DNA from 3 places in the Vibrio ishigakensis genome. Region 3 is predicted to be linked to each of the others. Evidence: predicted binding sites of a transcription regulator. Region 3 holds the regulator's gene; each other region holds the start of a gene.

The links. The regulator CRP, encoded in region 3, controls carbon source genes, mostly activating them, when cyclic AMP is high. The targets are predictions, from matches to a motif close to TGTGANNNNNNTCACA.
Positions count from the first base shown of each region.
Region 1: the regulator CRP is predicted to act here: its motif matches at 2,376-2,391, upstream of mlc (sugar metabolism global transcriptional regulator Mlc).
Region 2: the regulator CRP is predicted to act here: its motif matches at 4,158-4,173, upstream of Pcarn_RS11465 (CTP synthase).

Region 1 covers NZ_AP024881.1:2,006,388-2,013,690, reverse strand. Annotated here, with positions in the region: gene Pcarn_RS09130 (porin family protein) at 337-930, opposite strand; gene cydH (cytochrome bd-I oxidase subunit CydH) at 1,089-1,178, shown strand; gene Pcarn_RS09120 (patatin-like phospholipase family protein) at 1,188-2,339, shown strand; gene mlc (sugar metabolism global transcriptional regulator Mlc) at 2,464-3,678, shown strand; gene Pcarn_RS09110 (hypothetical protein) at 3,675-4,496, opposite strand; gene metG (methionine--tRNA ligase) at 4,691-6,742, opposite strand; gene apbC (iron-sulfur cluster carrier protein ApbC) at 6,892-7,303, shown strand, end outside.
Region 2 covers NZ_AP024881.1:2,506,405-2,513,707, forward strand. Annotated here, with positions in the region: gene ispD (2-C-methyl-D-erythritol 4-phosphate cytidylyltransferase) at 1-414, opposite strand, end outside; gene ftsB (cell division protein FtsB) at 434-709, opposite strand; gene eno (phosphopyruvate hydratase) at 1,053-2,351, opposite strand; gene Pcarn_RS11465 (CTP synthase) at 2,436-4,073, opposite strand; gene mazG (nucleoside triphosphate pyrophosphohydrolase) at 4,220-5,017, opposite strand; gene relA (GTP diphosphokinase) at 5,068-7,290, opposite strand.
Region 3 covers NZ_AP024881.1:209,470-216,772, reverse strand. Annotated here, with positions in the region: gene Pcarn_RS01015 (ABC transporter ATP-binding protein) at 1-89, shown strand, start outside; gene Pcarn_RS01010 (TIGR02444 family protein) at 86-544, shown strand; gene Pcarn_RS01005 (hydrolase) at 549-1,571, shown strand; gene Pcarn_RS01000 (YheU family protein) at 1,546-1,767, shown strand; gene Pcarn_RS00995 (phosphoribulokinase) at 1,791-2,660, shown strand; gene crp (cAMP-activated global transcriptional regulator CRP) at 2,874-3,506, shown strand; gene Pcarn_RS00985 (DUF1338 domain-containing protein) at 3,557-4,348, opposite strand; gene astD (succinylglutamate-semialdehyde dehydrogenase) at 4,364-5,824, opposite strand; gene astA (arginine N-succinyltransferase) at 5,855-6,874, opposite strand; gene Pcarn_RS00970 (aspartate aminotransferase family protein) at 6,899-7,303, opposite strand, start outside.

The sequences.
Region 1 (7,303 bases), 1.2 Mb from region 3:
TTTATATGGATGTATGTTTCAATAGATTTATAGGTTGAGTGAGAAAAATAGAATTAATCACTCATTGGACAGGGCGAGAGTATCGCTTTATCCGTACAGTGGCAAGAATAAATAACTGCGAGGAATAGCTAATAAAGCTAACTTTTGGTTACGAGGTGCGCATTGGGTGGAGGCTTTGTCTGTATTGGTGTAGTAACTTGGTTATATTAACTGCTGAAATTAAATTTGAGAGCCAGATCACCCAAAATAGGGCTAACGGAGTAAACGTCTAGGTAAACGCGACTCCGTTAGTGAAATGTTATTTTTCAGTTATGCGTCCGGTTGAGTATCCCGAGATCAGAAGCTGAAGGTTAAGCCGAGGTTAGCTTGAAACTGAGACATCCAATCGCTCTTAAAGAAGAATTGGCAACTGGTGCTGCTGCTGTCTCCTTCGCAATAAGAGATAGAATCACTATCGACCAGTGTGCCTAGGTAGCGCAGTTGCCCTTGTAGTGCAAAGTTGTCGGTGAACTTGTACTCAAGCCCGGTATACACGCCAGCAGAGAATTTATACTCAGCGTCTACGCGCTGTATATCGATCTGTGTGCCCCCCAGGCTCAATCCAAAGTAAGCCCCCCAGTTTTCCCTAAATTCACTAAATACAGCGCTTTGGAAATGGAGATAACGTACCGTAGAGTCAAGATTAAGGCCGTTGATTGTCACGTCGGAATCTTGTTGAGAATAAAATAGACCAAGACGTCCCTTCTCTACATCGGTCTCGATAGAAATGCCGTAGGCCAGAGCATTATCTATATCTGCATCGTTACCTTCAGCATCCTCAAAGGTGCCACCCATTCCATAACCAACTAGAGGGGTAATATAGACTTCCGCGTACGCGCCGGAACTGAAAGAGGCTAGAGCTACTGCTAGGCCAAGGAGATTTCGATTCATGCCACACCATCCATAGTGAATACCTAGTTCAATTGTGACAGTAACTACATAATTCTGCACGATTTTTTAACAACTCTTGAGCGATTGTCACAACGGTGCTAGAAAATAGATATAACCTTAAGGTATTCAAGGTTTCTTTGTTCACTAAGGAGAGGTATATGGACACTGAACTGAAGATGGCGCTCGCCATAGTAACAACCACCTTCGCGGTTCTAATCGGTTTTGGCATGATGGCTCTGTTTGGCTAACGGCTAGCTATGAATAACAGCGGCTTAATCTGGGGAAACGGCGCGCTATATCAACCTGATGTTTTCTCTGACTACCTCGGTGGTAAGACGGCACTCGTCGCACAAGGAGGTGGGCAGAGAGGCATCTTTACTGCAGGCGTTTTAGACGCCTTTCTCTATTCTAACTTCGACCCGTTCCACACCTTCTTTGGTACCTCTGCTGGGGCCATGAACCTCTGCGCTTATCTATGCAGGCAACCTGAGTTGGGTAAAGCATTCTTGTTAGATCTGACAACGGACGACAAGTTCTTCAACCTGTTTAGCTTCATTCGCCAAAAACACTATATCGGTCTGGACTGGGCGCTAGATAAGATATGTCATGCGCCGTACAAGCTTGATGTGGATATGGGGCGCGAGATGCTTTACGGGCGCACCGCCTATGCGGCAAGCACTCGTGTTGAAGAGTTTAAGGATGCCTATCTCCCTATGCTTGAGCATAATTGGATCGATGTTCTAAGAGCCAGTTGTGCTATCCCAAATCTGGTATCCCGCGCAGTAAATATTAATGGTGAGCATTATGTCGATGGCGGGGTGTCGGCCTCAGTGCCGGTTCAGGAAGCGTGGCGACGAGAATCGAGAAGTATCATAGTGATACGAACTGAAAAACCCGAGCATCCGCTGTTAGATACTCCGACTATGCCGGTACCTGTTGATGAAGAGTGGTACAAAAGGCCAGTGGAGGCGGTGCAAGGCTTGTGGCGCGACGCACTTGGACAGGGAAGAAAGAGTTTCGGTGAGTTTCTCGATGAGAGGATAGAGCAAAGCAAGCTTAAGCAGAAAAGCCCGGGCGTGGATATGCTAAACGGTGGACGTTGGCTGTTTGGGGCCGATAATGTCTATCGAGTGGCACATTTGCTGGGTAACGAGTTTGAAGCGGGTTTGGCAGATATGTTGATGATCCATTATCAGACTTACGCACTGACTCAAGACTTTATCGCGAAACCACCGTCTGATTGCTATGTGATGCAGATTATCCCAGAGCAACCACTTCGCTGTTCGACCCTGATGAGCAGTGTTGATGATCTACTGTTTGACTACCAGCAAGGTCTCAATTCTGGCTATCGCTTTATTGATGAATACCAAAGCACGAAGAAATTGGTTAAAGTGTGCAACCCAGTTTGATCTGGGTCTGCCTTCGAAAAAGAATACTGCGCGATAAGTGAGCAGGCTCACGCCTTTGTATGACTACGCTTCACATTTGTTTCGAGGTGTAAAAAAATAGCACATAGGCGTATCCGGAGGCTATATGTACACGTCACAACCAGGCCACATCGATTATATCAAGCAAGTGAATGCTGGAAGGGTCTACCAACTGATTGATCAGTTTGGTCCTATTTCGCGAATCGACTTGTCAAAGCTCAGTGCGTTAGCACCGGCGAGTATCACCAAAATCACCCGTGAGCTTATCGACGCTCACCTTGTGCACGAGACCATAGTGCAAGAGGTGACTAGTCGAGGCCGTCCAGCGGTCGGGCTACAGACTAACAATTCGGGTTGGCAATTTCTCTCTATGCGTCTAGCGCGAGGCTATCTCTCTATCGCTTTGCACGAATTGGGTGGTGACGTTATTGTCCAAAGCCAAGTGGAGATAGAAGAGCTGCATCAAGACGATGTACTCAAGCGCCTTATCCTAGAAATACATCGTTTCTTTGAACAGCAATCTGCACACCTAGAGCGTGTTACCAGTATCGCTATAACCTTGCCAGGCTTGGTTCACTCCGAGAGTGGGGTTGTGTTGCAGATGCCATATTACGATGTGGAAAGGCTAGAGCTTGGCCCTGCGGTGTTTAAAGAGACCGGACTTCCGGTATTTATTGCCAACGACACCCGTGCTTGGGCATTGGCTGAAAAGCTGTTTGGTAACTCTCAGCAAAACAAGAACTCAGTGCTTATCTCGGTTCACAACGGTTTAGGCGCAGGTATCATTCTAGAGGATAAGCTTCTGGAAGGTCGCTTGGGTAACGTGGGTGAGCTTGGCCATATTCAGATAGATGCTAACGGTAAACAATGTCACTGTGGCAATACTGGTTGTCTTGAAACCGTTGCCAGTGCGCGCGCTATCGTGCGTCAAGTGCGTGGGCTTATTCAGCAAGGAGAAAAAACCTCACTGACTGTTGAAGGCCTCACTGTGGTGGGCATCTGTGAAGCTGCCAATCAGGGCGATCCGCTAGCACTGTCCGTGATTAAAGAGCTAGGTCAAAATCTGGGGAAAGCTGTGGCGCTGGTAGTGAATATGTTCAACCCAGAGAAGGTGCTCATCGGCGGTGATATCAATGCTGCTAAAGACCTCCTGCTTCCAGAGATTTTTAACTGTGTGAAACAGCAGGCCTTGCCTATCTATTGCCAAGATCTAGAGATAGTGTCATGTCGCTTTATTAAGAACGCCACCATGCCAGGTGCGGCGCTGATCAAGCAGGCTCTGTATGATGGCGAGCTTTTGATGCGTGTTGTTGAGGGCTAGTGTAGCGAGCTTAGTTCAGGGAGAGGGTGTGATAGCTCCTCTCCCACATCCAGCAGCATATGATCGTAGACCCTAAAGATCACCAGCGATAAAGCCTCGCATTCGTTCATCACCTCTTGCTGTGTCAGCCTTTGTAAACCACCATTCGAATCCACTACCTCATCTAACCAACGCATAGCGGTAGCTGAACTTGGCGCGCTCACAGTGAGTGGTGCAATGAGTCCAAGTTGGTTGAGCTTTCTTTGTAGCAGCCGAGCTTTTAGTGTCACCCTATCTAAAGCCTTTGGGTTGTCGTCCAGATAATCAGCAAAGGCGATTTGAAAGCGGGTGAGTGCGTCTAGACTATCGATAATATGATTCCACTGGGCCGAATAGCGCTCGCTCAGGTCATATTTTTCCGATTCGATGAGCCAACTCAGGGTCATTTCGTCTATTAAATACAGGCAGACGCGTATCGACTTACTATGGCTCATCTGACTGCGACTCGGCGTCATTTCAGGCCAGTTTCCTAGCAGTATCCGAACCTGTTTCCTGAGTAACCTGAGCATTGGCCTTTTACTCATCTCCGCATTAGATAACAGCGCAGATATGGTATCTACGATACGATGCTTAAGCTCATTGCATTGGGAGGGAGGAATATCGCACACACAAAGATGAGTATGAGCTAAGGTACGATGCTCGCGCAAAAGCTCAATCAGGTTTCTAAGCTCGCAGATAAGCTGGTACTTGCGGTCGCTCTGTCGCACTTGTTGCCCATGTCTAACAAGCAGGGTAACGACTAACAAGGCGCACAAGCTGGCACTGATCACGATAAACATGGCGAACTCCTTTTCAACAACATGCTGAGCTAATAAACAGGTTGCACAAAGCGTGCCATGCTAAATCCAGAGTAACTCATTGAATATACGCCATAAATAGAACTCTGTTGCCCAGTTTTGGTGCAATTTGGCATTATCAGGGCACAAAAAAACCGGCTACGAAGAGCCGGTTTTATTATTCAATGACAGCGAGATTACATCACGCGCATGCCAGGCTTAGCGCCTTCGTGTGGCTCAAGGATCCACAGATCTTCGCCACCTGGACCCGCAGCCAGAACCATGCCTTCAGACATACCGAATTTCATCTTACGAGGCTTAAGGTTTGCCACCATTACGGTGTGCTTACCTACAAGATCCTCTGGCTTATACGCTGATTTAATACCAGCAAACACCTGACGAACTTCACCGCCAATATCCAGTTGTAGCTTAAGAAGTTTGTTTGCCTTTGGCACCTCTTCGCACTCAACAATCTTGGCAATACGAAGGTCAACCTTAGCGAAATCATCAAATTCGATCTCGTCTGCGATTGGCTCTTTAGTCAGCTCAGTTTCCGTTTTTGCTGCCTCAGCTTTTTCTTTCGCCGCTGCTTCTGCCGCTGCATCTTCTTTCGATGCTTCGATCATAGCTTCAACCTTTTTAGGGTCGATACGGCTAAACAGTGCTTTGAACTTAGTGATCTCATGACCCGTTAGTGGAGCACTGATGTTTTCCCAAGTCAGTTTTTGGTTTAGGAAGGCTTCAGTGCGAGCCGCAAGCTCAGGCATTACTGGCTTCAAGTAAGTGATAAGCACGCGGAACAGGTTGATACCTACAGAGCAGATATCTTGCAGTTCTTGGTCTTTACCTTCTTCTTTCGCCACAACCCAAGGTGCTTTCTCATCCACGTATTGGTTTGCTTTGTCAGCCAGTGCGGTGATTTCACGGATAGCACGACCAAATTCGCGAGTCTCGTATAGCTCAGCGATACGGTCAGCAGCATCAACAAACTCTTGGTATAGAGCAGGCTCAGCAAAGGTATCAGAAAGCTTGCCTTCGAAGCGCTTGGTGATGAAGCCTGCGTTACGAGAAGCAAGGTTCACGATCTTGTTAACCACGTCAGAGTTCACACGCTGGGTGAAGTCTTCAAGGTTAAGGTCAAGGTCGTCGATACGGCTGTTTAGCTTAGCCGCGTAGTAGTAGCGAAGACACTCTGGGTCTAGGTGGTCTAGGTAAGTGCTTGCCTTAACAAAGGTGCCTTTAGACTTAGACATCTTAGCGCCGTTTACGGTTACATAACCGTGTACGAATACGTTGTTTGGCTTACGGAAACCTGCGCCTTCTAGCATTGCTGGCCAGAATAGAGAGTGGAAGTACACGATATCTTTACCGATGAAGTGGTAAAGCTCAGTGCTGCTGTCTTTCTTCCAGTACTCGTCAAAGTCTAGGCCTTCGGTCTTGTTACATAGGTTCTTGAACGAAGCCATGTAGCCAACCGGTGCGTCTAGCCATACGTAGAAGAACTTGTCTTTTTCGCCTGGGATCTCGAAGCCAAAGTATGGTGCGTCACGAGAGATATCCCACTGTTGTAGGCCAGATTCGAACCACTCTTGCATCTTGTTCGCTGTTTCAGCTTGAAGCGAGCCAGAGCGAGTCCACTCTTGAAGCATGCTTTCAAACTGAGGCAGGTCGAAGAAGAAGTGCTCAGAGTCTTTCATGATAGGTGTTGCACCAGAAACCGCTGACTTAGGATTAATTAGGTCAGTAGTGCTATAGGTTGCGCCACAGTTGTCACAGTTATCACCGTATTGGTCTTCAGATTTACACTTAGGGCAGGTACCCTTAACAAAGCGATCTGGAAGGAACATTTCTTTTTCTGGATCAAACAGTTGCGAAATAGTACGGGTGCTAATAAAGCCGTTTTTCTTCAGCTCAAGATAGATCTGAGAAGCCAGCTCGCGGTTCTCTTCACTGTGAGTGCTGTGATAGTTGTCGAAGCTGATGTTGAAACCAGCGAAATCTTTCTGGTGTTCTTCGCTAACCGCGGCAATCATCTCTTCTGGGCTGATGCCCATCTGCTGAGCCTTAAGCATGATTGGAGTGCCGTGTGCATCGTCAGCACAGATAAAGTTAACCGTGTTGCCACGTAAGCGTTGGTAACGCACCCAAATATCAGCTTGAATGTGCTCTAGCATATGACCAAGGTGGATTGAACCGTTGGCGTATGGCAGTGCACAAGTGACAAGCATTTTTCTTAATTCTGTAGTCATACTTTACTTTTCGCAGATAGGTTACATTTTGGGTCGCTATATTACCCCAAGCCCGACTCTACGGAAAGGATCAACATATAAAACCACAGTGCTTTCATGGCTGATTTTTCTCTGATAGCGCACTATGATGGTTAAAAAAGGAAGCATTTATGTCTGAATCTCTACAAAGTATTCAAAGCTGGCTCAATCAGTTTTCTCATCCTCTGCTTATCGAAGAGTGGGCCAGCGTTCAGGGTGTGGTTACCCTTGATGAAAGCAGTGTCACTGCGACCATCGAATTTCCGTTTAAGCTCAACAGCCTAGAACAAGATCTAGAAACCTGGCTTATTCAAAATCCGCTGCCTCAGTGGGAAACCAAGATCACCAGTACCTGCAAAGCACTAGACTCTGTTGTTCCTTCAAATCTCAATCAGGTTAAGAACGTGATTGCGGTTACCTCAGCCAAAGGTGGGGTGGGTAAATCTACCACCGCAGTCAACCTAGCTTTAGCCATTGCGCAAAATGGTGCCAAAGTCGGCGTTCTAGATGCGGATATCTACGGTCCATCCATTCCACTCATGT
Region 2 (7,303 bases), 670 kb from region 3:
ATCCTTCACCTTACAGGCAAGAATAGCCCCCACAGAGTGTGCTTCTGCCTTCTCCATCAAGGCTGTCAGGTCATTCAACTGAAAGTTAGGTCTAGCTGCGTCATGCACCAGAACCTTGCCTTGATAGCTGTGTTGATTAAGGTGCTCGAGTGCGTTTAGCACGGTATCGCAGCGCTCTTTACCGCCAAGTACTTGAGTCACCTTAGGGTTATCCGACAAAGAGGTTTGAGAGAAGTAATCGTCAGATGCACTGATTGCGGCTATCACCTCATCAATCTGAGGATGAGCAAGCAAGCGCTCAACGGTATGTTCTAGGATGGTTTTGCCCAGTAGGGACAAGTATTGCTTGGGTTTATCTGCCTGCATACGACTGCCGATACCGGCTGCAGGAACTATAGCGATATACTTATTCAAATTAGGAACCGTTTTAGGGTTATTCGGAATCAATTATACGGTAGAAGGTTTCGCCCTTCTTCACCATACCAAGCTCGTTGCGAGCTCTTTCCTCGATAGCGTCCAAGCCTTGACGCAGGTCGTCTATCTCGGCAAACATCTCGTCATTACGCTTTTGCAATTCAGCGTTGACCGAGCTTTGCACCGCAATCTCATCTTGTACTTGTCTTAGTTCACTGATGCCGTTTTTACCAAACCACAAATCGGCCTGAAGCCAAACCAGCAACCCAAACAGTATGACGGAGAAAACACGCACTTGCCCAAATCCTTCTAGATGTAACTGCGCTATTTATAACACAATTCCGGTGGTATCAGTCAGAAAAACTTAGTTGCCGGAAAACAAATGGGGGAGATTGGAGGGTAAGAAGATCCTCGATAGGAGCACTCGAGGATGACGTTTGTTTCGATTGCTTTTAGCAACAAGCAAATAAAAAAGCGCCCCACCTAAGTGGAGCGCTCTAAAAAGCTTAGTGCTTATAATTCGAAGTAGTTGCTGTTGTAGCTAGGCGACAATTAGGTTTTTGCTCCTGAGCATAGGTAACTATGTAATGGAGAAAAACCTAAGCAGTCAACAACGCTACGGCTGCAAATACGAAGAATTATTGGCCTTTAACTTCTTTTAGACCGTTGTAAGGAGCACGCTCACCTAGAGCTTCCTCGATACGGATAAGTTGGTTGTACTTAGCAACACGGTCAGAACGGCTCATAGAACCAGTCTTGATTTGACCTGCAGCTGTACCTACCGCTAGGTCAGCGATAGTTGCATCTTCAGTTTCGCCAGAACGGTGAGAGATTACAGCTGTGTAACCTGCGTCTTTAGCCATCTTGATTGCAGCTAGAGTCTCAGTTAGAGAACCGATTTGGTTGAACTTGATTAGGATAGAGTTAGCTACGCCTTTCTCGATACCTTCAGCAAGGATCTTAGTGTTAGTAACGAATAGGTCGTCACCTACTAGTTGAAGCTTGTCACCTAGCAGTTCAGTTTGGTGCTTGAAGCCATCCCAGTCAGACTCGTCTAGACCGTCTTCGATAGAAACGATTGGGAATTGGTTAGCTAGCTCAGCTAGGTAGTGGTTGAACTCTTCAGAAGAGAAAGTCTTACCTTCGCCTTTCATGTTGTAGATGCCAGCTTCTTTGTCGAAGAACTCAGATGCTGCACAGTCCATAGCAAGAGTAACGTCTTTGCCTAGCTCGTAACCAGCAGCTGCAACAGCTTCTGCGATAACTTCTAGAGCTTCAGCGTTAGACTTAAGGTTAGGAGCGAAACCACCTTCGTCACCAACTGCAGTGCTGTAGCCTTTAGACTTAAGAACTTTAGCTAGGTTGTGGAATACTTCTGCACCGATACGTAGACCTTCTTTAAGAGTCTTAGCACCAACTGGTTGGATCATGAACTCTTGGATGTCAACGTTGTTATCAGCGTGCTCACCACCGTTGATGATGTTCATCATTGGTAGAGGCATAGAGAATTGACCAGCAGTGCCGTTTAGCTCAGCGATGTGCTCAAATAGTGGCATGCCTTTAGCAGCTGCAGCTGCTTTAGCGTTCGCTAGAGATACAGCTAGGATAGCGTTCGCACCGAACTTAGACTTGTTTTCAGTACCGTCTAGGTCGATCATCACTTGGTCGATAGTAGCTTGGTCTTTAGCATCTTTGCCAGTTAGAGCAGTAGCGATTTCGCCGTTTACAGCTTCAACAGCTTTAAGAACACCTTTACCTAGGAAACGAGCTTTGTCGCCGTCACGTAGCTCAAGAGCTTCACGAGAACCAGTAGATGCACCAGATGGAGCAGCTGCCATACCAACGAAACCGCCTTCTAGGTGTACTTCCGCTTCTACAGTTGGGTTACCACGAGAGTCGATGATTTCACGACCTAGAACTTTAACGATCTTAGACATTAATGTTTCCTCTTATTTTCCAAATTTAAATGTCAATATTTTAAAGGTGCCCTACGCGCTCTTTCAGACACCTAAATCCTTTACTTACTTGAGTTCGCCACGCTGGAATTCACCAGCTGCTTTTACGAAACCTGCGAACAGCGGGTGGCCATCGCGAGGAGTCGAAGTGAACTCTGGGTGGAACTGAGCCGCTACAAACCATGGGTGTGCAGGGTTCTCGATAACTTCCACCAGCTTTTTGTCCGCCGACAAGCCAGATACTTTCAGACCAGCTTTTTCGATCAGAGGACGCAAATTGTTGTTAACCTCGTAGCGGTGACGGTGACGCTCATGGATCTTCGCGCTACCGTATAGCTCATATGCTTTAGTCCCTTTCTCAAGGTGACATAGCTGAGAGCCAAGGCGCATTGTTCCACCTAGGTCAGACGTTTCGGTACGTTCTTCAACTTTACCTTCGCCGTCTACCCACTCGGTGATCAAGCCTACCACAGGGTTTTTGGTCTCTTTGTTAAATTCTGTTGAATGTGCACCCTCTAGACCAGCAACGTTACGAGCGTACTCAATAAGCGCTACCTGCATACCTAGACAGATACCAAGGTAAGGAAGTTTGTTCTCACGTGCATATTTCGCCGCAAGGATCTTACCTTCAACACCACGGTCACCGAAGCCACCTGGAACTAGGATAGCGTCTAGACCTGCTAGTGCTTCATCGCCTTTGCTCTCAACATCCTGAGAGTCTACGTATTTAATATTAACGTTTAGGCGGTTTTTCAAGCCTGCGTGCTTAAGTGCTTCGTTAACAGACTTATATGCATCTGGTAGTTCGATGTACTTACCAACCATACCGATAGTCACGTCACCAGTTGGGTTCGCTTCTTCGTAGATTACCTGTTCCCACTCAGATAGATCTGCTTCTGGTGCATTGATGCCAAAGCGAGTACATACAAGGTCATCCAAACCTTGAGACTTGATAAGTTGAGGGATCTTGTAGATAGAATCTACGTCCTTCATCGAGATAACTGCTTTCTCAGACACGTTACAGAACAGAGCAATCTTCTTACGCTCGTTCGCTGGGATCATGCGGTCGCTACGACATACTAGGATGTCAGGCTGGATACCGATAGAAAGAAGTTCTTTAACTGAGTGCTGGGTTGGCTTGGTCTTAACTTCACCCGCTGCCGCTAGGTAAGGAACTAGCGTTAGGTGCATGAACATAGCGCGCTCACGGCCTAGCTCAACTGCAAGCTGACGAATCGCTTCCATGAAAGGTAGAGATTCGATATCACCAACGGTACCACCAACCTCAACGATCGCTACATCGTGGCCTTCAGAGCCTTTGATTACGCGGTCTTTGATTGCGTTAGTGATATGTGGAATTACTTGGATAGTGGCACCTAGATAGTCACCACGACGCTCTGCTGCAAGAACGTCTGAATAAACACGACCTGCTGTAAAGTTGTTACGCTTGGTCATCTTGGTGCGAATGAATCGCTCATAGTGACCAAGGTCAAGGTCAGTTTCAGCGCCATCTTCCGTGACGAACACTTCACCATGCTGAGTCGGGCTCATAGTACCCGGGTCAACGTTGATGTAAGGGTCAAGCTTCATCATGGTCACTTTAAGACCACGAGCTTCAAGAATAGCTGCTAGCGATGCCGCTGCAATACCTTTACCTAGAGAGGATACAACCCCGCCAGTAACAAAAATGTAATTTGTCGTCATGTTTAACCTGAAATTGGTTGAATGAGGGAAATGGATTTCTTCTGGACGGGATGAAAATATACCAGAAGCCCCTTATCGCCACAACGTGAAACTTATCACACGCATTTGATTTATTTTTTGCTTCAAATCAATTCACAATCTTATCACTAATTCGACTCTTCGTTTTTTACCTGATTCCATAGGTTATCGAGGTAATCTAGATCACATTCTGCCAGTTCTCGCCCATTTTGCGCCACCTTCTGCTCCACACCACGAAAACGTCGTTCAAATTTCACATTGGCTTTGCTCAGCGCAGATTCAGGATTGCACCCTAGATGTCTGGCAAGATTAACCGTAGCAAAGAGTAGATCCCCCATCTCCTCTTCTACTTTTTCTTGCTTAACAGGCACAGCGAGCGCCTCGTCGACCACCTCTTGGACTTCCTCATGAACCTTGTCAACTACAGGGCCGAGGCTATCCCAATCAAAGCCAAACTTAGCACAGCGCTTCTGAATCTTGTCTGCTCGGCTAAGGGCCGGCAGAGACTTAGGTACAGAGTCTAGAATACTTTCTTCAACTTTGCCCATGCGCGCTTTTTCTTTGGCTTTTTCTCGCTCCCAGTTCTCAGAAACTTCTTGTTCTGATACAAACTCCTGCTCACTGAACACGTGTGGATGACGACGTACAAGTTTTTCGTTCACCTGCTCGACCACCTCTTGAAAATCGAATAGTCCTTCTTCCTTGGCGAGTTGTGAGTAGAAGATCACCTGAAACAACAAATCCCCCAACTCTTCCTTCAGGTTGCTCCAATCTTGGTTGTGAATGGCATCCACTACCTCATAGGTTTCTTCTATAGTGTGCGGCACAATAGTGTCGAAAGATTGCTTCAGATCCCACGGACAGCCGTCCTTCGGATCGCGCAATTTAGCCATGATATCTAGGAGTTGCTGGATTGGAGTAGACATATTCTTTCCTATAAAAATCAAGCCCCTGAGTTAGGGGCTTGTCGGTTTTTCTATTTTAGACGCTTCACTGAGATGACGTCTTTTATCTGTTCGATTCGCGACTGCAGTCGACTGCTGATATCTATGTTATTCACCTCGATATCCATGTCCATAATCGACATCTGACGTTTGTGGTCTATGCGGGCACGCATGTTAGCGATCTTAAGCTTTTCATTGGTGATAAGGGTCGAGATATCCTTCAACAGGCCGCTACGCTCAAGCGCTTCGATACGTAGAGTCAGGATAAATGAGCCCACAAAGCCACTGCCCCACACCGTATCTATGATTCGCTCTGGCGCATGCAATCTCAGTTCATTTAACTGAACACAATCACTTCGGTGCACCGAAATACCTCGCCCTTGAGTGATATATCCGCTGATGTTATCGCCCGGAATCGGCTGACAGCAACGCGCCAGATGAGTCATAAGGTTATCGACCCCTTCAACCACTACCGCATCTTTGTTCGGCTTAGCCTGCATCGGTTGGTCTGATTCTGAAGACTGGAGTTTTTCCAGAGCCTGCTGGTCTTCCTCTTCCGCAGTCGGTTTATTCACCAGAGCGTTGATGTGGTTCACCACCTGGTTGATACGAATATCACCACTACCTACACCGGCATACAGCTCATCTGCAGTGTTGACGTTAAAGCGCTTCATCGCATAAACGTCCGCATCCTTCAGAGTTGCCCCTATCTTGGATAGTTCAGATTCAAGGATATCCTTGCCCGCCTCGATATTCTTCTCGCGGCTCTGCTTTCTAAACCAAGCATTGATCTTAGCGCGCGCACGACCTGAATGTACAAAGCCTAGCGATGGGTTTAGCCAGTCTCGAGATGGGTTGGGCTCTTTAGCCGTAATAATCTCTACCTGGTCGCCCATCTCAAGTTTGTGGGTAAACGGTACGATACGACCGCCTACCTTAGCGCCGATACAGCGGTGTCCCACCTCTGAGTGAATATGGTAAGCAAAGTCTAGAGGCGTCGCCCCCATAGGTAGGTCAACGACATCGCCACGCGGAGTAAAGGCATAGACACGGTCATCAAACACCTGACTGCGAAGCTCATCCAGCATTTCACCAGAGTCTGACATCTCTTCTTGCCAATCCAGAAGCTTACGTAGCCAAGTGATCTTCTCATCATAACCACTGCGGCCACCCGAACTGCCCTCTTTGTACTTCCAGTGAGCAGCAACACCCAGTTCCGAATCCTCATGCATCTGCTTGGTACGGATCTGGATTTCAATGGTCTTGCCTTCTGGGCCAAGCACCACGGTATGGATAGATTGATAACCGTTTGGCTTAGGGTTTGCCACATAGTCATCGAACTCACTTGGCAGGTGCTTATATTTGGTATGCACCACACCCAGAGCGCCATAACAGTCTTGCAGTTGGTCAGCGATGATACGCACCGCTCGCACATCGAAGAGCTCGTCAAAGGCCAGTTTCTTCTTCTGCATCTTTCGCCAAATACTGAAGATATGCTTAGGGCGACCGCTTACCTCTGCCTTGATGTTGGACTTACCCATCTCAAGCTCGAGGTCATCCACAAAGTCTTTGATGTATTTTTCGCGGTCGATACGGCGCTCAGCCAATTGCTTGGCGATCTTCTTGTAGATATCTGGATGTTGATAACGGAAGGCATAGTCTTCTATCTCCCACTTAAGCTGACCTATACCAAGTCGGTTCGCCAGTGGCGCATAGATATTGGCGCACTCTTTAGCAACGCGCTGACGCACCTCGATAGGTGCATTTTTTACTTCACGAAGATTACAGATACGCTCGGCAAGTTTGATAACCACGCAGCGGAAGTCATCTACCATAGCCAGTAGCATTCGACGCACGTTATCCACTTGACCGGAAGCGCCAGAGCCATCGAGAGAGGAGTTCAGCTGACCAATGGCCGCCATTTCTTCCACACCTTCGATAAGCTTCATGATCTCCTGTCCGTAGCGCTCTTTAAGCTCTTCGGCATCGAATAGGCCACTGGACACAACTGGAAACAGCATCGCGGCCTGAAGGGTTGCGCGGTCCATCGACAGAGTAATCAAAATCTCTATCATCTCGCGACCACGCCAGAGCAGTAGCTCTTTGCGTTCATGTCCGACAAGCATCTCCTGACACTCACCGTACAGCTTCTTAAGTTTATTCTCTGTCTTCTGTCCTTGGTGAAGACTATCTACCCAGCGCTCGAGGTTAAACTCTTCGTCTTTGTTGATATGCGCACTGCGTATTGCAACCATATTTCTTCCCTAA
Region 3 (7,303 bases):
AGCTCGAAGAGGTCGAAATGGAATGGATGAGTGACCAAGAGACCCTAGAGAGTATGCAGGCTGAACTGGACGCAGAATTGAATCTATGACGGAAAGCACGCCCAATAGCAATTTGACCATCGATAGCCTGTGGCAATTTAGCCTACAGTACTACTCCGAGCGGGAAATCAAAGAGGCGTGCCTTACCCTACAGAATCAATTTCACGGCAACGTAAATCTACTGCTTGCCCTTCGTTGGCTCGATCAACATCAGCTATCTTTTCCAAACCAAGAGTGGCCGCGAATGCTCCAAAGCCTTGGACGCACCGAGCCACTTTTGCACCAGTTTCGCGAACTGCGACGTAAAACAAAGCAGCACCTACCTGACACCCTATATCGTGAGTCTCTGCAATTCGAACTCCACCTAGAGCGCCAGCAACAAGCCGATATTGTCGATGCCATCCATCAGTTGCAGTTAGATAAGGTAGAGGTGCCACATTTAACCGATGACTACTGCCATCAACTGGGAGCGGAACACATAGCCTTTATCTTTAGTAAGCATTAAAAGTATGGATACCCTATTCAAGCCACATTGGAGCATGACCAACCCTCACCTGCAGACCCTGCTGCCTAGGTTTGTGCGCAAGGCGCCATTATTTACTCCCATGTGGGAGTGCATCCAAACCCCAGACAGTGACTTTTTAGATCTCGCCTGGAGCGAAGACTGGAATCAACTTCAAGCCTATCGCAAACCTATTTTTGTGCTTTTTCATGGACTAGAAGGAAGTTTCAACAGCCCTTACGCTAATGGTCTGATGCAAGCCTTTGCGCAAAGAGGTTGGCTATCGGTGATGATGCACTTTCGCGGTTGTAGCGGTAAACCAAACAAGCAGGCCAGAGCCTACCACTCGGGAGAAACCGAAGACGCGCGCCTTTTCTTAGAGCACCTGCACCAACGCTTCCCATACAATCCCAAAGTAGCAGTAGGCATCTCCCTTGGCGGTAACATGCTGGTGAACTACTTAGCCAAGTACGCCGACCAACCTCTACTGAATGAAGCGACCATCATCTCGGCACCACTGGATTTAGCCGCCTGCTCCAAACGTATCGAGCGTGGCTTTTCAAAGCTTTATAACAGTTACCTATTGGGCTCGCTAAAGCAGTCGGCCCTACAAAAACTTCACCTGTTGGAAGACAAACTTGGGATCGATAGAGAGACCATACAGAATATGCGCTTCCTTCATCAGTTTGATGATGCGATTACGGCTCCCTTGCATGGTTTCTTGAATGCGCGTGACTACTATCAAAAATGTTCGGGCCTTCCTAAATTAAATCAGACCTCTATTCCAATAAATCTGATCCACGCCAAGGATGACCCCTTTATGACCGATGAGGTCATCCCAAATTTCAAGCTGGCAGACAACATCACCTACCACCTAATGCCAAAAGGCGGGCATGTTGGCTTTATTCAGGGCACTCCTTCGTCACCAAAATTCTGGTTGGAGATGGTGGTTCCCGCTTTTTATGATAAATTTGTATCTTCAATTTATTACCAAGATGTAAATCATGATCGTACCCTGGCAAGAAATTAGCCCTGAGACCCTAGAAAACCTAGTCAAAGAATTCGTGCTTCGTGAAGGCACAGACTATGGAAGTGTCGAGGCAAGCCTACAAGACAAAGTCGATCAGGTGCTTATGCAGCTAAAAAACGGACAAGCTGTCATCGTCTATTCAGAATTGCATGAGACAATAGACATCAAAGTAAGCCAAAACTCACAACTACTATAAACTCACATTCGACAAGGAACGTCATGTCAGCCAAGCATCCCATCATAGCGGTAACCGGTTCTTCTGGAGCAGGCACTACCACCACCTCAGAAACCTTTCGCAAGATGTTCAACATGATGAAGGTTCAGGCTGCGTGGGTAGAAGGCGATAGCTTTCATCGCTTTACTCGCCCCGAGATGGATGTCGCTATTCGCAAAGCCAAAGAGCAAGGTAAACACATCAGCTACTTTGGCCCTGAGGCTAACGACTTCCCAGCCCTAGAAGAATTTTTTAAAGAGTACGGTGAGAAAGGCGAAGGTAAGGTACGCCGTTATCTGCACACCTTCGATGAAGCAGTTCCCTATAATCAGATGCCGGGTACCTTTACTCCGTGGCAAGAACTGCCTGAGAACAGCGACCTGCTTTTCTATGAGGGCCTGCATGGCGCGGTAGTGGACCACAACTGTCATGTGGCCAAGCATGTGGACCTTCTGATCGGCATGGTGCCTATCGTAAACTTGGAGTGGATACAAAAATTCGTTCGTGATACTCGCGATCGTGGTCATTCTCGAGAGGCGGTTACCGACTCTATCGTTCGCTCAATGGACGACTATCTGAATTACATCACCCCGCAATTTTCACGTACACATATCAACTTTCAACGCGTTCCGACCGTAGACACCTCAAACCCGCTAAATGCGAAAGGTATCCCAAGCCTAGATGAGAGTTTTGTGGTGATTCGAATGCGCGGATTTAAAAATGTCGATTTCCCATATCTGCTGGCTATGATTGATGGCTCTTTTATGTCTCGCCACAACACCTTAGTTGTGCCGGGAGGCAAGATGAGCTTTGCGATGGAGCTGATTATCAGACCTATCCTGCAACAGCTTTTAGAAACCGGAAAGATAGGCTAAACGATACACAGCACACACTCTTGTCCGAGACTGTGATAAAAGCCACAATTTTGTTTACATTTTCGGCAATTCTGACCGATCAAAATCAAGAAATGTGGCAAAAAAAAGGATACTATTCGTAGTACAAAATAAAAGTAGTAGCAGCAACTACAAGCCTTGAACACTCATAGGCAACAATACAAATATGCTCGCTAAAGAGAGGAAGATAAGAATATGGTTTTAGGTAAACCTCAAACGGATCCAACATTAGAATGGTTTTTGTCCCACTGTCATATCCACAAATACCCTTCTAAAAGTACGCTGATCCACGCTGGTGAAAAAGCGGAAACTTTGTATTACATCGTCAAAGGCTCTGTTGCCGTTCTAATTAAGGACGAAGAAGGTAAAGAAATGATTCTTTCTTACCTTAACCAAGGCGACTTCATCGGTGAGCTAGGTCTTTTTGAAGAAGACCAAGAGCGTACAGCTTGGGTTCGTGCAAAATCACCTTGTGAAGTTGCAGAGATCTCATTCAAGAAGTTCCGTCAGCTAATCCAAGTGAACCCAGACATCCTAATGCGTCTGTCTTCACAAATGGCGAAACGCCTACAAGTAACTAGCCAAAAAGTTGGTGACTTGGCGTTCCTAGACGTTACTGGTCGTATCGCACAGACTCTACTGAATCTTGCAAAACAACCTGACGCTATGACGCACCCAGATGGCATGCAAATCAAGATCACTCGTCAAGAAATCGGCCAAATCGTTGGTTGTTCTCGTGAGACAGTAGGTCGTATCTTGAAGATGCTAGAAGAGCAGAACCTTATCTCAGCTCACGGTAAGACTATCGTGGTATATGGTACTCGCTAAGCCGAATTCAGATTCAAAAAAACCGCTACTTAGTAGCGGTTTTTTTATGCCTAATTGTTGGTGCTCTCGAATATCTTGTCTGCCGAGGCGGCCACAAAGCCATGGTAGAGCTCGCCTTGGTTATCTTGATAACGCTTGGCAAACTCGTAGAACCCACCAGGGATAGAGTGCACAGCATCAGAGAATGCTACGTCCACTTTGTCCGCCATAGTCGATGACTGCTCTAATAACACCTTAGGAGAGCCTTTTACTTCTCCACCCGAGCTGTTAATGGCAAAGCCTTTTTGCTTCAAAAAGCCGTTCACCTCAGCCACTTCCTCATACTCAGCCAACTGATTCACGCTTACCGTAAAATGATTCGCTCCATAGCCATGCGCCGCAACCCAAGCTGCATACTCACTCTCGCTGGCTAGGATCTGATATTCACCATAGCTAAGGTCCCACAAGCGACCTTGATGTAAGAAATCGGAGCCAGATAGCTTGTCTGCATCGATTTGGTCTACCAGCTTAAGCACAACATTACGCAACTCATTCGAGCACAGGTGCAGTTGAAGCTGGCTGATAAACACCTTTGGCATTTTAGGGTCAGGGTGCTGATAATGCTCTGCAATCAGCTTTTTACTCTCGAACACATAGTCGCCACCTTTCTCGTAACCAAGCTCAATAAAAGGCTTGGCTAGAGTCGGCAATGACACAGGGTCGACACCAAAGGTGCGCAACGCGATGTGGTCGTTAATCAAAGCTTGGTCTTGCTTTAGCAACTCATGAATCGTGTGTGATGACGGGCACAGACGCTCGCAAAAATCACCCCAAAGTTGCTCGAACAGTTGTTCAGCTCCCATATTCCCTCCTTGAAATTACATGGTGATGCCCGGTGATAGAGACTCAGGCAATAATGGCTCAGCACCGTGGATAGATGCCATTGGATACGCGCAATAATCCGCCGCGTAAAACGCGCTCGGTCTTAGGTTGCCAGAAGCACCCGGGCCGCCAAATGGTGCATCACCGCTAGCTCCGGTAATCGGGCGATTGCGGTTCACGATTCCGGCACGGATCTCATCAGAGAACTGTTCCCACTCAGCATCGCGCGTCGAGATTAGCCCAGCCGATAAACCATATTGAGTGTCGTTAGCCAGCTCAATCGCCTTCTCAAAGCCAGAATAGCGCACAACCTGCAGCAGTGGACCGAAGTACTCTTCATCCGGTAGGGTATCGATAGCAGAAGCTTCAAGGATAGTCGGAGACAAGAAAGCACTCTCACCAAGCTCACCTTTGAGAAGGTACTCTGCGCCCTTACCTACCAACTCTTCTGCCGCAGCAACGATCTGCTGCGCTGCAGTGCGGGAGATGAGCGTGCCCATGAAAGGTTGGTCGTCTGCAAACGGCTGGTCCATCTTAAGCTGCTTAGTCACCTCTACTAGACGAGCGACCAAAGCATCACCGGCCTCACCCTGCGGCACGTAAAGACGACGCGCACAGGTACAACGCTGACCGGCACTGATAAACGCCGACTGGATAATGGTGTACACAGCTGCATCTAAGTCGCCATATTCTTCAGAGACGATAAGCGGGTTGTTGCCCCCCATCTCTAGCGCCAACATCTTCTCTGGCTGACCCGCAAACTGACGATGCAGGATATGACCGGTATTAGCGCTACCGGTAAACAATAGGCCATCGATCTTATTTGAACTCGCTAGTGCGATACCCGTTTCTTTACCACCTTGCACTAGGTTGACCACACCCGATGGAAGGCCTGCTTCTTGCCATAGTTTGACTGCAAGCTCACCACAAAGCGGAGTCAGATCAGATGGCTTAAACACCACAGTGTTGCCAGCAAGAAGTGCAGGAACTATGTGTCCATTTGGAAGGTGTACTGGAAAGTTATATGGGCCAAACACAGCTAGCACACCCAGCGGGCGATGTTGTAAGGTCACATCGTTGGCACCTACCTGCTTGTGTTTAGTACCGGTTCTTTCGTGATAAGACTTGATGGATAGACCTATCTTGCCCGCCATTGCAGCGGCTTCTGTGCGAGTTTCCCAGATAGGTTTACCCGTCTCTTTAGAAATGGTCTCAGCGATCAGCTCAGCGTTTTCTTTTACTAGATCTGCAAAGCGCAATACTATCTGTTCGCGCTCTGCAAAGCTCTTCTTTTTCCAACTAAGAAAGCCAGTGCGTGCGGCCATTACCGCTAGCTCTACTTGACCTTCAGTTGCGCTGTGTCCTTGCCAGATAGTTTGGCTGTTATACGGAGACTGAGACTGGATATCGGCGCCTTGGCCAGAGATCCACTCCCCTGCAATAAAATGCGTTGTCATTCCAATCGTTCCTTGTTTGTTTTATTGAACCTATTGTGCGGTCATGCGCACCCAATCACCGCTGGCGACCTCTAGAGCCTCTGCCACCTCTCTAGACAAGATCACCGTCTGGGATTCATTGTCGAAGGCTGCCGGCTGAGCCACCGCTCTGAAGTTTTCAAAAGAGGTATTACAGATCAGATAGTGCTGTGTGCTGCTGTGTTCAGCGATAGAGACCTTAGCTCTGAAGGATTGCCTTACGGTATCGATATTGTTTAGGTCACATTCAACCGTTGGACCTGCATCGAAGATGTCGACATAATCACGGCAGATAAAGCCTTCTTTTTGCAAAAGACGCAAAGCAGGTTTGGTGTTGTCATGCACCTTGCCAATCACAGCTTGGGCTTCTTCGCTCAATAGGTTGATATAGATAGGCAGCTTAGGCATCAAATCAGCAATAAAGCCCTTGTTGCCTGTACCTGTTAGATAATCTGCATGGGTAAAATCTATAGAGAAAAAGTGGTCCTGTAGCCATTCCCAGAATGGAGACTTGCCCTCAGCATCAGACACACCGCGCATCTCAGCAAAGATGGTCTGTGAGAATCTATGTGGGTGCTCTGCCAGCATTAAGAAGCGACACTTAGACATCAATCTGCCGTTGAGGCCGCCTCGAAAGCTCGGGCGTAGAAACAGGGTACAGATCTCAGAACATCCGGTGTAATTATTGCCGAAAGTCAACAGACGAACTACGTTGTTAACCCCCAAAGCCTGGGATGAATGAACCACCTTGCTGATGTGGTAAGAATAAAATGGTACGTCCCAACCAACCGCGGCCTCTATACCTGTAGTGCCGGCTACCTCACCGGTTTCACTATCGAACCCAACCATCAAGTACCCCTCATCTCCGGGTTCGGTGACATCGGGCTTAGCAAAGCTATTTATTGAATGATCGATTCGATTGTTCAGCAGGGTTTCGTTCACCGGCAAGGATGTAAATCCATGCCCCGACTCCTCTGCACACATATAGAGAGCGTTATAATCTTCCTTGGTTATTGGGCGTACTACCAACATCGCACTATCCTCCTGATAGAAAACTTAAGCGTTATATAATTTCGCCACTGCGGCTTCGAGGCGAGCAAATCCTTCCTTGATATCTTGTGGGGTGATAACCAGTGATGGGGTGAAACGAACCACATTAGCACCAGCAACTAGGACCATTAAGCCCTCATCACCTGCTGCTACCAATACGTCACGTGCACGGCCTTTCCACTCGTCTACGAGCTCAGCACCGATCAGCAGACCTTTACCACGAACCTCTTTAAAGATTGGGTATTGAGCGTTGATGCGCTCAAGCTCGGCTCGGAAAAGCTGCTCGCGTTCTTTCACGCCGTCAAGCACATCTGCTGCAGATACGTGATCAACCACGGCTTCAGCTACCGCACAAGCCAATGGGTTACCACCATAAGTAGAACCATGGGTACCCACTTTAAGGTGTGCACC